Regions from separate parts of the Atlantibacter sp. MEI4A-1023 genome, predicted to be linked through region 2. Evidence: predicted binding sites of a transcription regulator. Region 2 holds the regulator's gene; each other region holds the start of a gene.
The links. The regulator LexA, encoded in region 2, represses DNA repair genes until DNA is damaged. The targets are predictions, from matches to a motif close to TNCTGTATGTACATACAGNA.

Region 1 (5,088 bases), 2.0 Mb from region 2:
CGTTGACTGCGCGAGCTGCGCCTGCGCCTGTTCCAGCGCAGCCTTCGCCTGGGCAATTTCCTGCGGGCGGTTCCCGGCTTTGAACTGGCTGAGCTTATCCTGGGCCGCCTTCAGGTTCGCCACCGCCTGGTCGCGGGACGAACGGGCGTTTTCCAGGTCGTTCGCGGAAATGGTGCGGCTTTTCCACAACCCCTGCTGGCGGTTATAGAAATTCTGGGCGTAGTCGGCGGCGGCCTGGGATTGTTTCACTGCCGCCGCTGCCTGGGCGATTTCCTCCGAACGGTAACCGTCCATGACCAAATCATATTTAGCCTGCGCCGCTGCAACGTTGGCTTGCGCCTGGCGCAGCGCGTTCTCATAGGGCGCTTTATCAATCAGCCCCAGCGTTGCGCCCGCTTTCACCGCATCGCCTTCATCGACATTCAGGCTGGCAAGACGCCCGCCCACCCGAAAACTCAAATTCACGGTACGGATATCGACGTTGCCATACAGGGTCAGAGCCCCATCCTGACGGCTCTGATACCACTTCCAGCCGCCAAAACAGGCCGCCAGCACTAGCACGACGATAACCACTAACAGTACCGGTTTTTTGTTTTTCATTAATCGCCACTCCTTACTGATAAGCCCTGCAAAATAAAATCAATATGGCTGGAAACCACCTGATGAATGCATTCACTTTTTTGTTGGTCGAACGCCGTCCAGCCGGTACGCACCAGAATGGTTTCGCGCCCCAGGCGGAAGGCGAGGATTTCGCCGATCAGCGCATGGGTGTGCAAAATGGTGGTGACATCGCCCGGATCGCGCCCGGTATAGCTGGCGATCAGGTGGGTGAGGTGGGTGTGCAGCGGCTCAATCACCTTGTCATGAATGAGCTGATAGGCCGGGGTCGGGGAAAGCTGCTCGCGTGAGATAAATTTGCTCAGATTCAACGTCTCATCGGCGGTCATCAGCGTGACCATATGGCGGCTGGCGTCGTCAATCAGACGGCGGATGTCGGCTTTGTCCGGCTGCGGTTGGGCTAAGATTAACTGGGCGGCCTCGGCGTGGGCCTGAAACTGGCTGCCGATAAAATCCGCCAGCGTCTGGGCGCAGGCGAGGTATAAATCCTCTTTTGAGCCAAAATAATAGGTAATGGCCGCGATGTTTTGCCCGGCGGCGGCGGCAATATCCCGCGTCGTGGCGTGCAAACCGTATTCGCCGAACTGCGCCGTAGCGGCCTGGATGAGCTGGCTTTTGGCGTGTTCGCCCCGGCTGGTCAACGGACTGGTGATGTTAATCATCACTGTCACCCATAAAGTTAATCAATCGATTGATTAACTTTATGGTTAAACGTTAAGCTTGTCCAGTCGGGGAGTGAAAATGAAACCGGCAGCAGGGCGACAATTTATGCGCCACGTCACAAAAACTGCTACACTCCGCCCCCTTATGACATTGTGGTTTTGTCTCTGATTAGTGATAACTCCCCCTGAAACTACACCTTATCGGGTCGGGGCGAGTCTGGAGTTGTTATGTCTTTTGATTCGCTTGGTTTGAACCCTGATATTTTACGTGCCGTGACCGAACAGGGTTACACCGAACCTACCCCGATTCAACGCCAGGCTATCCCTGTGGTATTGCAGGGGCGCGACCTGATGGCCAGCGCACAAACCGGCACCGGCAAAACCGCCGGTTTTACCCTGCCGCTGTTACAGTTACTGACTGATAAAACGCATCAGGCCAAGGGCAACCGTCCGGTGCGCGCGTTGATTTTAACCCCGACCCGCGAACTGGCGGCCCAGGTGGGCGAGAACGTCCGCGAGTACAGTCAATATCTGAATATCCGTTCGCTGGTGGTATTCGGCGGCGTGAGCATCAACCCGCAGATGATGAAACTGCGCGGCGGCGTGGATGTGCTGATCGCCACCCCTGGCCGTCTGCTCGATCTGGAACACCAGAACGCCGTTAAGCTCGACAAAGTAGAGATTCTGGTGCTGGACGAAGCGGACCGGATGCTCGACATGGGCTTTATCCATGATATCCGCCGCGTGCTGGCGAAGCTGCCGCCGCGCCGCCAGAACCTGCTTTTCTCTGCGACCTTCTCTGACGACATTAAATCACTGGCGGAAAAACTGCTGCATAACCCGGCGGAAGTGGAAGTGGCGCGCCGCAACACCGCGTCCGAGCAGATCACCCAGTACGTTCACTTTGTGGATAAAAAACGCAAGCGTGAGCTGCTGTCACAGATGATCGGCAAAGAAAACTGGCAGCAGGTGCTGGTATTTACCCGTACCAAGCACGGTGCCAACCATCTGGCGGAGCAGTTGAATAAAGACGGCATCCGCAGCGCCGCCATTCACGGCAACAAGAGCCAGGGCGCGCGTACCCGTGCGTTAGCTGATTTTAAATCCGGCGATCTCCGCGTGCTGGTGGCGACCGATATCGCTGCGCGCGGCCTGGATATTGAAGAACTGCCGCACGTAGTGAACTACGAGCTGCCGAACGTGCCGGAAGATTATGTGCACCGTATTGGCCGAACTGGCCGCGCCGCTGCGACCGGTCAGGCGCTATCGCTGGTGTGCGTCGACGAACATAAACTGCTGCGCGACATTGAGCGTTTGCTGAAACGCGAAGTGCCACGTATGGCGATCCCGGGCTTTGAGCCGGACCCAAGCATCCCGGCAGAGCCGATCCAGAACGGTCGCGACAGCCGTGGCGGCGGTCGTGGCCGTGGGCAGGCGCCGCGCGGCGGCCAGTCTTCTGGTCGTGGCCAGCCACAGGGCCAGCGCCGTAGCGAAGGCGGCGCGCCGAAAGGCGATCGCCGTACCGGTGGCGATGCGGCAAAAGGCGAAAAACCGTCGCGCCGTCTCGGCGATGCGGCAAAACCGGCAGGCGACCGTCCGCGCCGTCCGCGCCCGAGAAAACCGGCCAGCGCGCAGTAACATCAAATGGGAGCCCACGTGGCTCCCTTGTTATTTCTGCGCGGCGTCTCGCGTAACGGCGGGCTTTTGCTTTGCGGCAGCGGGATGAAAATGTCACAATAGTGGCTGTTTATACAGTATTTATGGTTCTGCTATGGCGTTATCCAGCGCGCAAAAAACGCAAATCGCAGCGTGGTACAAGGCGTTGCAACTGCAAATCCCCGACTTTATTCCCCGTGCCCCGCAGCGGCAGATGATTGCGGAAGTCGCCAAAACCCTGGCGGGGGATGAAGGGCGGCATCTGGCGATTGAAGCGCCCACCGGCGTGGGGAAAACCCTGTCGTACCTGATCCCCGGTATCGCCATTGCCCGCGATGAACAAAAAACGCTGGTGGTGAGTACCGCCAACGTCGCGCTACAGGACCAGATCTTCAGCAAGGATTTGCCGCTGCTGAAAAAAATTATTCCCGACCTGCGCTTTACCGCCGCCTTTGGCCGTGGACGCTACGTCTGCCCGCGCAACCTCAGCGCGCTGGCCAGCACCGAGCCTTCCCAGCAGGATTTGCTGGCGTTTCTGGATGATGAGCTCACCCCCAACAGCCAGGAAGAGCAGAAGTTCTGCGCTACGCTGAAAACCGAACTCGACAGCTATAAATGGGATGGCCTGCGCGATCACAGCCACAAGGCGATTGAAGACGACCTATGGCGGCGGTTAAGCACCGATAAAGCCAGCTGCCTGAACCGCAACTGCCATTACTACCGCGAATGCCCGTTTTTTGTGGCGCGCCGGGAGATCCAAGAAGCGGAAGTGGTGGTGGCTAACCACGCGCTGGTGATGGCGGCGCTGGAGAGCGAATCGGTATTGCCGGAACCAAAGAACCTACTGCTGGTGCTGGATGAAGGCCATCACTTGCCGGATGTGGCGCGCGATGCGCTGGAGATGAGCGCGGAAATCACCGCGCCCTGGTATCGGCTACAGCTTGACCTGTTCTGTAAGTTAATCGCCACCTGTCTGGAACAGTTCCGCCCGAAAACCACGCCGCCGCTGGCGACGTCGGAGCGGCTGAACGCCCATTGCGAAGAGCTTTATGAGCATATCGCTTCGCTGAATAACATCCTCAATCTTTATCTGCCGCCGTCCCAGGCGGCGGAGCACCGCTTCGCGATGGGCGAGCTGCCAACGGAGATTATGGAGATTTGCCAGCGGCTGGCGAAGCTCACCGAGCAACTGCGCGGCCTGGCGGAGCTGTTTTTAAACGATCTCAGCGAGAAAACTGCCAGCCACGACGTGGTGCGCCTGCATCGGGTGCTGTTGCAAATGAACCGCGCGCTGGGCATGTTTGAGAGCCAGAGCAAACTGTGGCGGCTGTCGGCAATGGCGCAGGCCTCCGGCGCGCCAGTCACCAAATGGGCGACCCGCGAGGTGCGTGAAGGCCAGCTGCATCTGTTCTTCCACTGCGTGGGAATACGGGTCAGCGATCAACTTGAGAAACTGCTGTGGCGCAGCGTGCCGCATATTGTGGTGACCTCCGCCACCCTGCGTTCCCTGAACAGCTTCTCGCGCCTCCAGGAGATGAGCGGCCTGAAAGACAAAGCGGGGGATCGCTTTGTGGCGCTGGACTCGCCGTTTAATCACGTCGAGCAGGGCAAAATTATCATCCCCCAGATGCACTATGAACCGCTTATCGATAATGAGGAGCAGCATCTGGCAGAGATGGCGGCGTTTTTCCGTCAGGAAGTCGAGAGCAAAAAGCATCTCGGTATGCTGGTGCTGTTTGCCAGCGGGCGCGCCATGCTGCGTTTTCTCGACCATGTTGCCGACCTGCGGCTGTTACTGCTGGTACAGGGCGATAAACCGCGTTCCCGGCTGATCCAACTGCACCGCCAGCGGGTGGAAAACGGCGAGCGCAGTGTGCTGATTGGCCTGCAATCCTTCGCGGAAGGCCTGGATTTAAAAGGCGATCTGCTGACCCAGGTGCATATTCATAAAATTGCCTTCCCGCCCATCGACAGCCCGGTGGTGATCACCGAAGGGGAGTGGCTGAAAAGCCTGAACCGCTATCCGTTTGAAGTACAGAGTCTGCCGAGTGCGTCGTTTAACCTGATCCAACAGGTAGGGCGCCTGATCCGTAGCCACGAGTGCCGGGGCGAAGTGATCATTTACGATAAGCGGCTGCTGACCAAAAATTAC
Region 2 (5,088 bases):
CTGAATACCGCTTTGTCGAAGAATTCCGGCGCGTTAATCCCGTGCAACACCGATAGACGCTGCGCCACCGTACGGCTCTCTTTTTCCAGAGTGCCGCGGTTGATCGACGGGTTGGCGCTCAGCAGCCAGAAGGTGATGGCGTAGCGTTGCAGCGTTTCGCGCACCCCTGCCGCCAGCAACTGGAGCGTACGTGAACGGGCCGGGTTAAGCTGCAATTTCTCGCCGTTTTCCACGATTAACTGCTGCTGCAACAGCTCATCCACCAGCGCATCAAGCACTGCGCCCAGCTCGCTTTTCTCCCAGCGCAGGAACAACTCCGCCTTCAGCATCGGGTAGAGCACTTCAACCTGGCGCAGCAACTCTTCACGGGTAATGTGGCGATGCTGGGCGATCATGGCCGCCAGCAGCGATGGCAGCACCAGCATATGATGGATGTTGTTGCGGTAGTAGGTCATCAACACGGCCTGCTCGCGCGGCAGAATGATAATGTCGCCGATGGTGTCTTTTTCGACTTCAAACTTGTTCATTTGCAGCGCGTGCTCAATCAGCTCGTTGGCGGATTGGGCTGGTGTCGTTGCATCCGGCGCATAAGGCACGTTACGCAGCAGGCTTAAGTAACAGCCGAGCTGTTCGGTCAACTGCTCGCGGGTAAGCGAACGTTGACGCGACGCCAGCAGCGCCGTACAGCACAGGTTCATGGCATTAGCCGCGCCCGCGTTGTTGATGCGCACCATCAGGTCGGCGGCGATGGCATTCACTGTCGGCGTCAGCCAGGCAGGTCGGATCGCTTCAATCGGGTCGATGGAGTCGCGCCATTCGGGCACGTGCTGGTTCAGGTACGTCATCAACGGCATTGGTTCGCCGAAGTTTACGTAGCCCTGGCCCAGGTTGCGCAGCTTGCTCAGCCCGCTAACCATCTTCGCGAAGTTCTCTTTCTCTTTGGTCGCGCCACGCAGCTCTTTGGCGTAAGTACCCACTTCCATCACGTGTTCATAGCCGATGTAGATAGGAACCAGCGTGATAGGGCGGGTGCCGCCGCGCAGCATCGCCTGGATGGTCATCGACAGGGTGCCGGTTTTCGGGTCCAGCAGGCGACCGGTACGGGAACGGCCCCCTTCAACAAAATATTCCACCGAATAGCCGCGGCTGAACAGTTCGCCCAGATACTCGCGGAACACCGTGGAGTAAAGTTTGTTGCCCTTGAACGTACGACGAATAAAGAACGCGCCCAGGCGGCGGAACATCGGGCCCGCTGGCCAGAAGTTCAGGTTGATACCCGCAGCGATGTGCGGCGGCACAAGGCCCTGGTGATACAGCACATAGGACAGCAGCATATAGTCCATATGGCTGCGGTGGCAGGGAACGTACACCAGTTCGTGACCGTCATGCGCCAGTTGGCGCACCCGCTCGGCGTTGTGCACATTAATGCCCTGATAGAGGCGGTTCCAGGTAAAGCCCAGAATGCGATCCATCAGACGAATGGTTTCGTAAGAGAAGTTCGCCGCAATCTCTTCCATCAACGCCACGGCATTTTGCTGGGCTTTTTCATGGGAGATTTTTTTGCTGCGCGCTTCGTCTTCTACCGCGCGGGCAATGGCTTTAGAGGCCAGCAGCTTATTAAACAGGTCCTGACGCGCCGGTAAACGCGGCCCTACGGCGGCCAGGCGCTGGCGGGCGAAGTGCATACGCGCCACTCGCGCCAGCTTCTGGGCAATGGTTTTATCGGTGCCGTGTTCATCCGCCATGCGGCGCAGCGACAGCGAGGGCGAAAAGCGTACAAAGCTGTCGCGCCCTAACCAGGAAACGGCAAAAAATTTCTGCAAGCCGTTCAGCATCCGCAGCGGCGGGTTCACTTCGCCTTTTTCACGGCCCGGCGCGCGCCCGAACATCACCGACACCGGCACCATCTGCACATCAAGTTGCGGATTGCTGCGATGCAGATCGAGATAGTCGTGGAATAACTTAATCGACTCCTCTTTCGGCGTGTAATAGGTGAATACCCGCGGCCCGCCGTGAATAAACACATGGCGCGGCAGCAGAGTGCCGTCAATTTCGAGAGGCTCCAGCGGATCGGGCAAATCGTGTGCCAGACATTGTTGGCGCAGCGTCAGCAAGTCCGCCTTCGAGTTGTACGGAAGAACGTACATAATCGGGCGCGAGGTATCGAGCCCCAGTTCGGCGCACGGATCCGCCGGAATGGATTTGCTTTTTACCAGTACGCGTAATGGTAAATTAAGTAATTTGTAGTAAATTCGTGGCCAGCCGGACATAAACGATGTAAAGCCTCTGGTTAACAATGCAATTGCACCGCAAGAATATCAGAAACAACCGGGAATTTCTGTGGTGCTTACGTTTCGTTGCTCACTGCTATTGATGCGCGTTTTTTAAAAAGGTTTCCTTTCATGGCGAATAACACCACCGGGTTGATACGAATAATTAAAGCAGCAGGTTACTCCTGGAAAGGCATTTGCGCCGCCTGGAAGAACGAAGCGGCGTTTCGCCAGGAGGGCGTCGCGGCGATTGTCGCCATTGCTATCGCCTGCTGGCTGGATGTCGATCCGATTACCCGGGTGTTGCTGATTGGCTCCGTCATTCTGGTGATGATAGTTGAGATCCTTAATAGCGCCCTCGAAGCGGTGGTCGATCGCATCGGCCCGGAATTTCATGAGCTTTCCGGGCGCGCCAAAGACATGGGCTCGGCGGCGGTACTGTTTGCTATTTTACTGGCGCTGATGACCTGGGGCATATTGCTCTGGTCAAATTTGCGATAACTCTTCCAGATGTCGCTAACATGCGGATATTTGCTCATTTTGTGGTTTCAAAATCACCGTTAGCTGTATATACTCACAGCATTACTGTATATGCACCCAGGGGGCGGAATGAAAAGTTTAACGGCCAGACAGCAAGAGGTGTTTGATCTCATTCGGGATCACATCAGCCAAACCGGCATGCCTCCCACTCGTGCGGAGATTGCACAGCGTCTGGGCTTTCGTTCTCCTAACGCTGCAGAAGAACATTTAAAAGCCCTGGCGCGTAAAGGGGTGATTGAAATCGTTTCTGGCGCATCGCGCGGTCTGCGTTTGCTGGTGGAAGAGGAAGAGGGGTTGCCGCTGGTTGGGCGCGTTGCCGCGGGCGAACCGCTGTTAGCTCAGCAGCATATCGAAGGCCATTACCAGGTCGATCCCGGCTTGTTTAAGCCCAGCGCGGATTTCCTGCTGCGCGTTAGCGGTATGTCGATGAAAGATATCGGGATTATGGACGGCGATTTGCTCGCGGTGCATAAAACTCAGGATGTACGTAACGGCCAGGTGGTGGTCGCGCGCATCGATGACGAAGTGACCGTTAAGCGCCTGAACAAACAGGGCAACACGGTGCAGTTACTGCCGGAAAACAGCGAATTCTCCCCAATCGTTGTTGACCTGCGCCAGCAGGCCTTTTCTATCGAAGGGCTTGCTGTCGGCGTGATCCGCAACGGCGAGTGGCTGTAAGCTCTGCTGTCTGATTTGAAGCCGTAGCGCGCCGCGTTACGGCTTTTTGCTTTCCAGAATTCCCTACCGCTACGGATTGCGTCATGCCATTTTTCACGTCTGCTGATAAAGCATTGTGGCGCCTGGCGCTACCCATGATCTTCTCCAATATTACCGTGCCGCTGCTCGGCCTGGTGGATACCGCCGTTATCGGCCATCTCGATAGCCCCGTTTATTTAGCCGGTGTCGCCATTGGCGCAACCGCCACCAGTTTTCTGTTTATGCTGCTGCTGTTTCTGCGAATGAGCACCACCGGGTTAACCGCCCAGGCATTTGGTGCAAAAAACCCGCAGGCGATGGCGCGAGCCCTGGTGCAACCGCTACTGCTGGCGGTGCTGGCCGGGGTGGCGATTATGCTGTTACAGACCCCGCTGATTAACCTGGCGTTGCATATCGTAGGCGGCAGCGAAGAAGTATTACATCAGGCGCGGCGCTTTCTGGAAATCCGCTGGCTAAGCGCGCCTGCGACGCTGGCGAACCTGGTGCTGTTAGGCTGGTTATTGGGGGTGCAGTACGCGCGAGCGCCAGTGATCCTGCTGGTTGTTGGCAATGTGCTGAATATCGCACTCGACCTGTGGCTGGTGGTGGGGCTGGATATGAACGTGCAGGGCGCTGCGCTGGCAACGGTGGCGGCGGAATACATCACGCTGATCGTCGGATTGCTGATGGCCTGGCATGTCATGACGCTGCGGGGCATCAATCCGGCAATGCTGCTCTCTGCCTGGCGCGGCGATATCTGGCGTTTACTGGCGCTCAATCGCGACATTATGCTGCGTTCGCTGCTGCTGCAAATCTGTTTCGCCAGCGTCACGATTTTAGGGGCGCGGATGGGTAGCGATGTGGTGGCGGTGAATGCCGTCCTGATGACGCTGCTGACGTTCACCGCCTACGCACTGGATGGTTTCGCCTATGCGGTGGAAGCCCATTCCGGGCAGGCTTACGGCGCAGGTAACAGCAACCAACTGATTAAAGTCTGGCATGCCGCCTGTCGCCAGGCGGGCCTGGTGGCGCTGATGTTCGCTACGGTTTATGCGCTTTGGGGCGAGCATATTGTTGCGCTACTGACCTCGCTGCCGGTTTTACAACAGCAAGCGGATCGTTACCTCGGCTGGCAGGTTGTGCTGCCGCTGGTTGGCGTGTGGTGTTATCTGCTGGACGGCATGTTTATCGGCGCTACCCGTGGCGCGGAAATGCGTAACAGTATGGCCGTGGCGGCTGCGGGTTTCGGCGTGACATTAATCGCTTTGCCCTGGCTGGGTAATCACGGGCTATGGCTGGCGGTAGCGGTATTTCTGGCATTGCGCGGGCTGTCGTTATGGCTCATCTGGCGGCGCCACTGGCAGCGCAATAGCTGGTTCAACGAGACGGGTCATGGTTAGTTACATCTGCTGACTCTCATTTAATTTCTGAATATCTGTTTGATATATAAAATTTTTGTATCATTAATGCCGATTTTTATCTTTCGCGCTTGGTTAAAGATTCTGAATGTTTCAAACGAGTCGGAATGGTCGACTAAACTCATTATCACGTCCAGCAGATAATAACTGTTAAACACGGACGA
Region 3 (5,088 bases), 2.0 Mb from region 2:
GTGCCGGCAGGCAGTGCCCGGCTACGTATTACCCTGACGGCGGCCCATTCCGAAAGCGATATCGACACACTGCTGGAGGCGCTCCATGACATCACTCGTGAATAAAACTGCCGTCGCCGCCGCCTTTAGCCGCGCTGCCGCGCATTATGACAAGCATGCAGCGTTTCAACGGGAAAGCGGCGAACGGCTCATGGGTTTGCTGGATCAGGCATCGTTTGCTCAGGTGCTTGATGCCGGGTGCGGCACCGGCTATTTCAGCCGCTACTGGCAGCAACGGGGCAGTTGCGTGACGGCGCTGGATCTGTCTGAGGAGATGCTGCGTACCGCCCAGGGGAATCAGGCGGCGCAGCGTTATCTCCAGGGAGATATTGAAAACCTGCCGCTGGCGTCAGAAAGCGTCGATTTAGCCTGGAGCAACCTGGCGGTGCAGTGGTGCAGTGAGCTGGCACAGGGCCTTCGCGAGCTGTGGCGCGTGACGCGCCCCGGCGGACGCATCGCCTTTACCACGTTGGTCGCCGGATCGCTAGACGAGCTACACCAGGCGTGGCGCGGCGTGGATGATGCCTGCCATGCAAATGCTTTCTTACCCGTTGACGCGGTGCTGGACGCCTGTGCGCTGTTCCCACTGCACTGGCAGCAAAGCCCGCTAACGCTGCATTTTGCCGACCCGCTCAGCGCCATGCAGTCCCTGAAGGGCATCGGCGCGACCCATCTGCATCATGGGCGTGAAAGCCGGGTATTGACCCGCAGCCAGTTGCAGCAACTGGCGCTGGCCTGGCCCCAGCAGGGCGGGCGTTTTCCGCTCACCTATCAACTTTTTTGTGGAGTAATACGCCGTGAGTAAACGCTGGTTCGTCACCGGAACCGACACCGAAGTGGGCAAAACTGTCGCCAGTTGCGCATTATTGCAAGCAGCCAACCGGGTGGGCTACCGCAGCGCCGGGTTTAAGCCTGTGGCGTCGGGCAGCGACATTACCCCTGAGGGCGTGCGCAACAGCGATGCGCTGGCGCTGCAGCGCAACAGTTCACTGGAGTTGGAGTATGACGAAGTCAATCCCTACGTGTTTGAGGAACCGACGTCGCCGCATCTGGTAAGCCGTTCTACGGGCGTGGCGATTGAACGCGCGGTGATGTCGCAAGGGCTGGCAGGGCTGGAGCAGCAAGCCGACTGGGTGCAAGTTGAAGGCGCGGGCGGCTGGTTTACCCCGCTCGGCGAAACCTGGACTTTTGCCGACTGGGTGGTAGAAGAACAGCTGCCAGTGATCCTGGTGGTGGGCGTTAAATTGGGCTGCATCAATCACGCCATGCTGACTGCGGCTGCCGTGCAAGCTGCCGGGTTACGTTTAGCGGGCTGGATCGCCAACGACGTGACGCCGCCCGGCGCGCGTCATCAGGATTATTTAGCCTCGCTACAGGCGCGTATTCCTGCGCCGCTGCTCGGCGAAATTCCCTGGCTTAACGACCCGTTTATCCAGGAGACAGGCCGTTTTCTGGATATTTCCCTGCTCGATTAACAGTGAATCAAGGGCAGCAGACGCGGGTTATCGAGTTGCGCCACGCTGCCCTGCGCCACGCTTCTCCCCTTGTGCAGCAGGCAAAAACGCTCGGCCACGCGGCGGATAAACGACATCCGCTGCTCTACCATCAAAATCGACAGGCCGAACTCGCGGTTTAGCCGCAGCAACACATCCCCCAGTTTGTGAATAAACCCGGCGCTGTTACCGCGCGTGGGTTCATCCAGAATTAATAATGTCGGCTGGATCACCAGCGCATTGGCCAGCGCCAGCCGCTGCTGGTTCTCATCGCTCAGCGCCGCGCCGCGCGTGTGGCGCAGCGGATACAGTTCGGGAAACAGCGTAAAGGTTGATTCAGGGATCGTTCCGGGGTTCTCTCCGGCGGCGCGCAGAGCGATGAGCAGGTTCTCTTCCACCGTTAGCCCGGAAAAAATCCGCCGGTCGTGAGGCACGTAGCCGATGCCCAGCGCGGCGCGCATATCGGCGCTGGCGTCAGTGAGCTGTTGCGGCGCAAATCCGGCATGCCGCCAGACGATAGTGCCGCTCTGGACCGGCAGATGACCCGTAATGCAGTTTAGCAACGTGGTTTTTCCCATCCCCTGTGCGCCGGTAATGCAGATGCACTCCCCGGGGAGCATCTCCAGATCCACATTCCATAAAACATGGCGTTCGCCATAAAACTGATTCACTGAATGCAAACTCAACATAAGCGCTCCTGGGTTGTACCGCGACGGATTCAGGGATACTGCAATTCCTCTGCCAGTGCGGCTGCGGAAGAACAGCGAGAGGCAAAATTAAGAATAAACTCACACATTCGGCGTATTCCTGCGCTTGCGGGTAATAACGCAAGATAGCGCTGCACTTTAACAGTGCTTTAACATTCTCCGCTGGTGCAGCGGTGCGGCCAGTAGCAGTACGGTTGCGCAACGGATCCGCCAGGCATGCCAGGTTTGGCAAAAAACCACCAAAATTAGCGATAAATTTTTTTTTACCCAACCGGCACACCAAAAGCAGGGTTTCTCCTGGGCGGCGAGGCTTCAGGGCTGCACCCACTTATCCACTATTCCTGTGGATAACCTTGTGCATTAGAGTTAGAAAACTGGTGGGAAGCGAGAGAATACGCGGGTTGCGCATGAATTGGCGCGAAAGGCGGCTGATAAAAATTTAGTTTATTTTACAACAGATTATATAAAATCAATGGTTGTCAAAAAAGTGTAACGGGTTGCCACAAAACTTTCATTACCTTGCTTGACAAATGTTAAAAAACCGGTTCGTTTGGGGATAACCGGACATTACGCATCAATATATCCTATTTGTACTTTTCCCCGCGGATGACCGCAAAATTTTAGTGTTATTTCAAGTGTATCCTGCACTGTGTTTTTATCCAGTCTTTTGCGTTGGCAAATTGACCGTGAGGGAGTAAAATTATCCATTCCCCCCGCAACGCGCCAGGTATCTAATGAGCAAACCGTTCAAACTCAATTCCGCTTTTACGCCCTCCGGTGACCAGCCAGAGGCGATCCGCTGTCTGAAAGAGGGGCTTGAGGATGGCCTTGCCCATCAAACGCTGCTGGGGGTAACCGGCTCGGGGAAAACGTTCACCGTGGCGAATGTCATTGCCGATTTGCAGCGCCCGACCATGGTGCTGGCGCCCAACAAAACGCTGGCGGCACAGCTGTATGGCGAGATGAAAGAGTTCTTCCCGGATAACGCCGTAGAGTATTTCGTCTCGTACTACGATTACTACCAGCCTGAAGCCTACGTGCCGAGCTCAGACACCTTTATCGAGAAAGACGCCTCGGTGAACGAACACATTGAGCAGATGCGTTTATCCGCCACCAAAGCGCTGTTAGAGCGCCGGGACGTGGTGGTGGTGGCATCGGTGTCCGCTATCTACGGTCTGGGCGACCCGGATCTGTATCTCAAGATGATGCTGCACCTCACCAACGGCATGATTATCGACCAGCGCGCCATTCTGCGCCGCCTGGCGGAGTTGCAGTACACCCGCAACGATCAGGCGTTCCAGCGCGGCACCTTCCGGGTGCGTGGCGAAGTGATCGACATCTTCCCGGCAGAATCGGATGACGTGGCGCTGCGCGTGGAGCTGTTCGATGAAGAAGTCGAGCGCCTGTCGCTGTTCGATCCGCTCACCGGGCAGGTTGAAGGGGTGATCCCGCGCTTTACTATCTACCCAAAAACCCACTACGTCACGCCGCGCGAGCGCATTGTGCAGGCGATGGAAGAGATCAAAGTGGAACTGGCCGATCGCCGCAAGGTGCTGCTGGCCAACAATAAGCTGCTGGAAGAGCAGCGCCTGACCCAGCGTACCCAGTTCGATTTAGAAATGATGAACGAGCTGGGCTACTGCTCCGGCATCGAGAACTACTCGCGCTATCTGTCCGGGCGCGGTCCGGGCGAAGCGCCGCCGACCCTGTTTGACTACCTGCCTGCCGACGGCCTGCTGGTGGTGGACGAATCCCACGTCACGATCCCGCAAATCGGCGGGATGTACCGCGGTGACCGAGCGCGTAAAGAAACGCTGGTAGAGTACGGCTTCCGACTGCCGTCGGCGCTGGATAACCGGCCGATGAAATTTGAAGAATTCGAAGCCCTGGCCCCGCAAACCATCTATGTCTCGGCCACGCCGGGCAATTATGAACTGGAAAAATCCGGCAGCGAGATTATTGACCAGGTGGTGCGCCCGACCGGGCTGCTCGATCCGGTTATCGAAGTGCGTCCGGTGGCGACCCAAGTGGACGATCTGCTGTCGGAAATCCGCAAGCGCGCCGCCATCAACGAGCGCGTACTGGTCACCACGCTGACTAAACGCATGGCGGAAGACCTTACCGAGTATCTCGAAGAGCACGGCGAAAAGGTGCGCTACCTGCACTCGGATATCGATACCGTGGAGCGTATGGAAATCATCCGCGACCTGCGTCTGGGCGAGTTTGACGTGCTGGTGGGCATCAACTTACTGCGTGAGGGCCTGGATATGCCGGAAGTGTCGCTGGTGGCGATTCTGGATGCCGATAAAGAGGGCTTCCTGCGTTCCGAGCGTTCGCTTATCCAGACCATTGGCCGCGCGGCGCGTAACGTTAACGGCAAGGCGATCCTGTACGGCGACAAGATCACCCCGTCAATGGCGAAAGCCATTGGCGAGACCGAGCGCCGTCGCGAGAAGCAGCAACGCTATAACGAAGAAAATGGCATTGTGCCGCAGGGGCTTAACAAGAAAGTGGTGGATATTCTGTCTCTGGGCAGCGGTCTCGCCAAAACCCGCAGTAAAGGGCGTGGTAAAACCCGCAGTGCTGCTGAGGTTGAAGCCGCGGAACTGGCGCTTACGCCAAAAGCGCTCCAGCAGAAAATCCATCAGCTGGAAGCACAGATGCTGCAACATGCGCAGAATCTGGAATTCGAAGAGGCTGCCGCAATCCGCGACCAGTTGCACCAGCTGCGCGAACTGTTTATCGCCGCCTCCTGATAAGCCGGTTTATCCCATCTTCTGGACAACTTTATCCAGTGCCGCCCGCAGCAAATGCCTGTCGTGGCGGTAGGGGATATCTTCCGCTTCCAG

Region 1: a site for LexA is predicted at 3,018-3,037, ahead of dinG (ATP-dependent DNA helicase DinG). Genes of this name have one in related genera too.
Region 3: a site for LexA is predicted at 2,885-2,904, ahead of uvrB (excinuclease ABC subunit UvrB). Genes of this name have one in related genera too.

What each region holds. Positions count from the first base shown of each region.
Region 1 is NZ_CM149568.1:1,634,164-1,639,251, forward strand. Features, by position in the region: gene hlyD (secretion protein HlyD) at 1-600, opposite strand, end outside; gene cecR (transcriptional regulator CecR) at 600-1,280, opposite strand; gene rhlE (ATP-dependent RNA helicase RhlE) at 1,509-2,918, shown strand; gene dinG (ATP-dependent DNA helicase DinG) at 3,052-5,088, shown strand, end outside.
Region 2 is NZ_CM149568.1:4,328,111-4,333,198, reverse strand. Features, by position in the region: gene plsB (glycerol-3-phosphate 1-O-acyltransferase PlsB) at 1-2,270, opposite strand, end outside; gene ACVV26_RS20550 (diacylglycerol kinase) at 2,403-2,771, shown strand; gene lexA (transcriptional repressor LexA) at 2,880-3,488, shown strand; gene dinF (MATE family efflux transporter DinF) at 3,572-4,906, shown strand.
Region 3 is NZ_CM149568.1:1,616,528-1,621,615, forward strand. Features, by position in the region: gene bioF (8-amino-7-oxononanoate synthase) at 1-105, shown strand, start outside; gene bioC (malonyl-ACP O-methyltransferase BioC) at 86-844, shown strand; gene bioD (dethiobiotin synthase) at 837-1,514, shown strand; gene ACVV26_RS07845 (ABC transporter ATP-binding protein) at 1,511-2,221, opposite strand; gene uvrB (excinuclease ABC subunit UvrB) at 2,974-4,995, shown strand; gene yvcK (uridine diphosphate-N-acetylglucosamine-binding protein YvcK) at 5,005-5,088, opposite strand, start outside.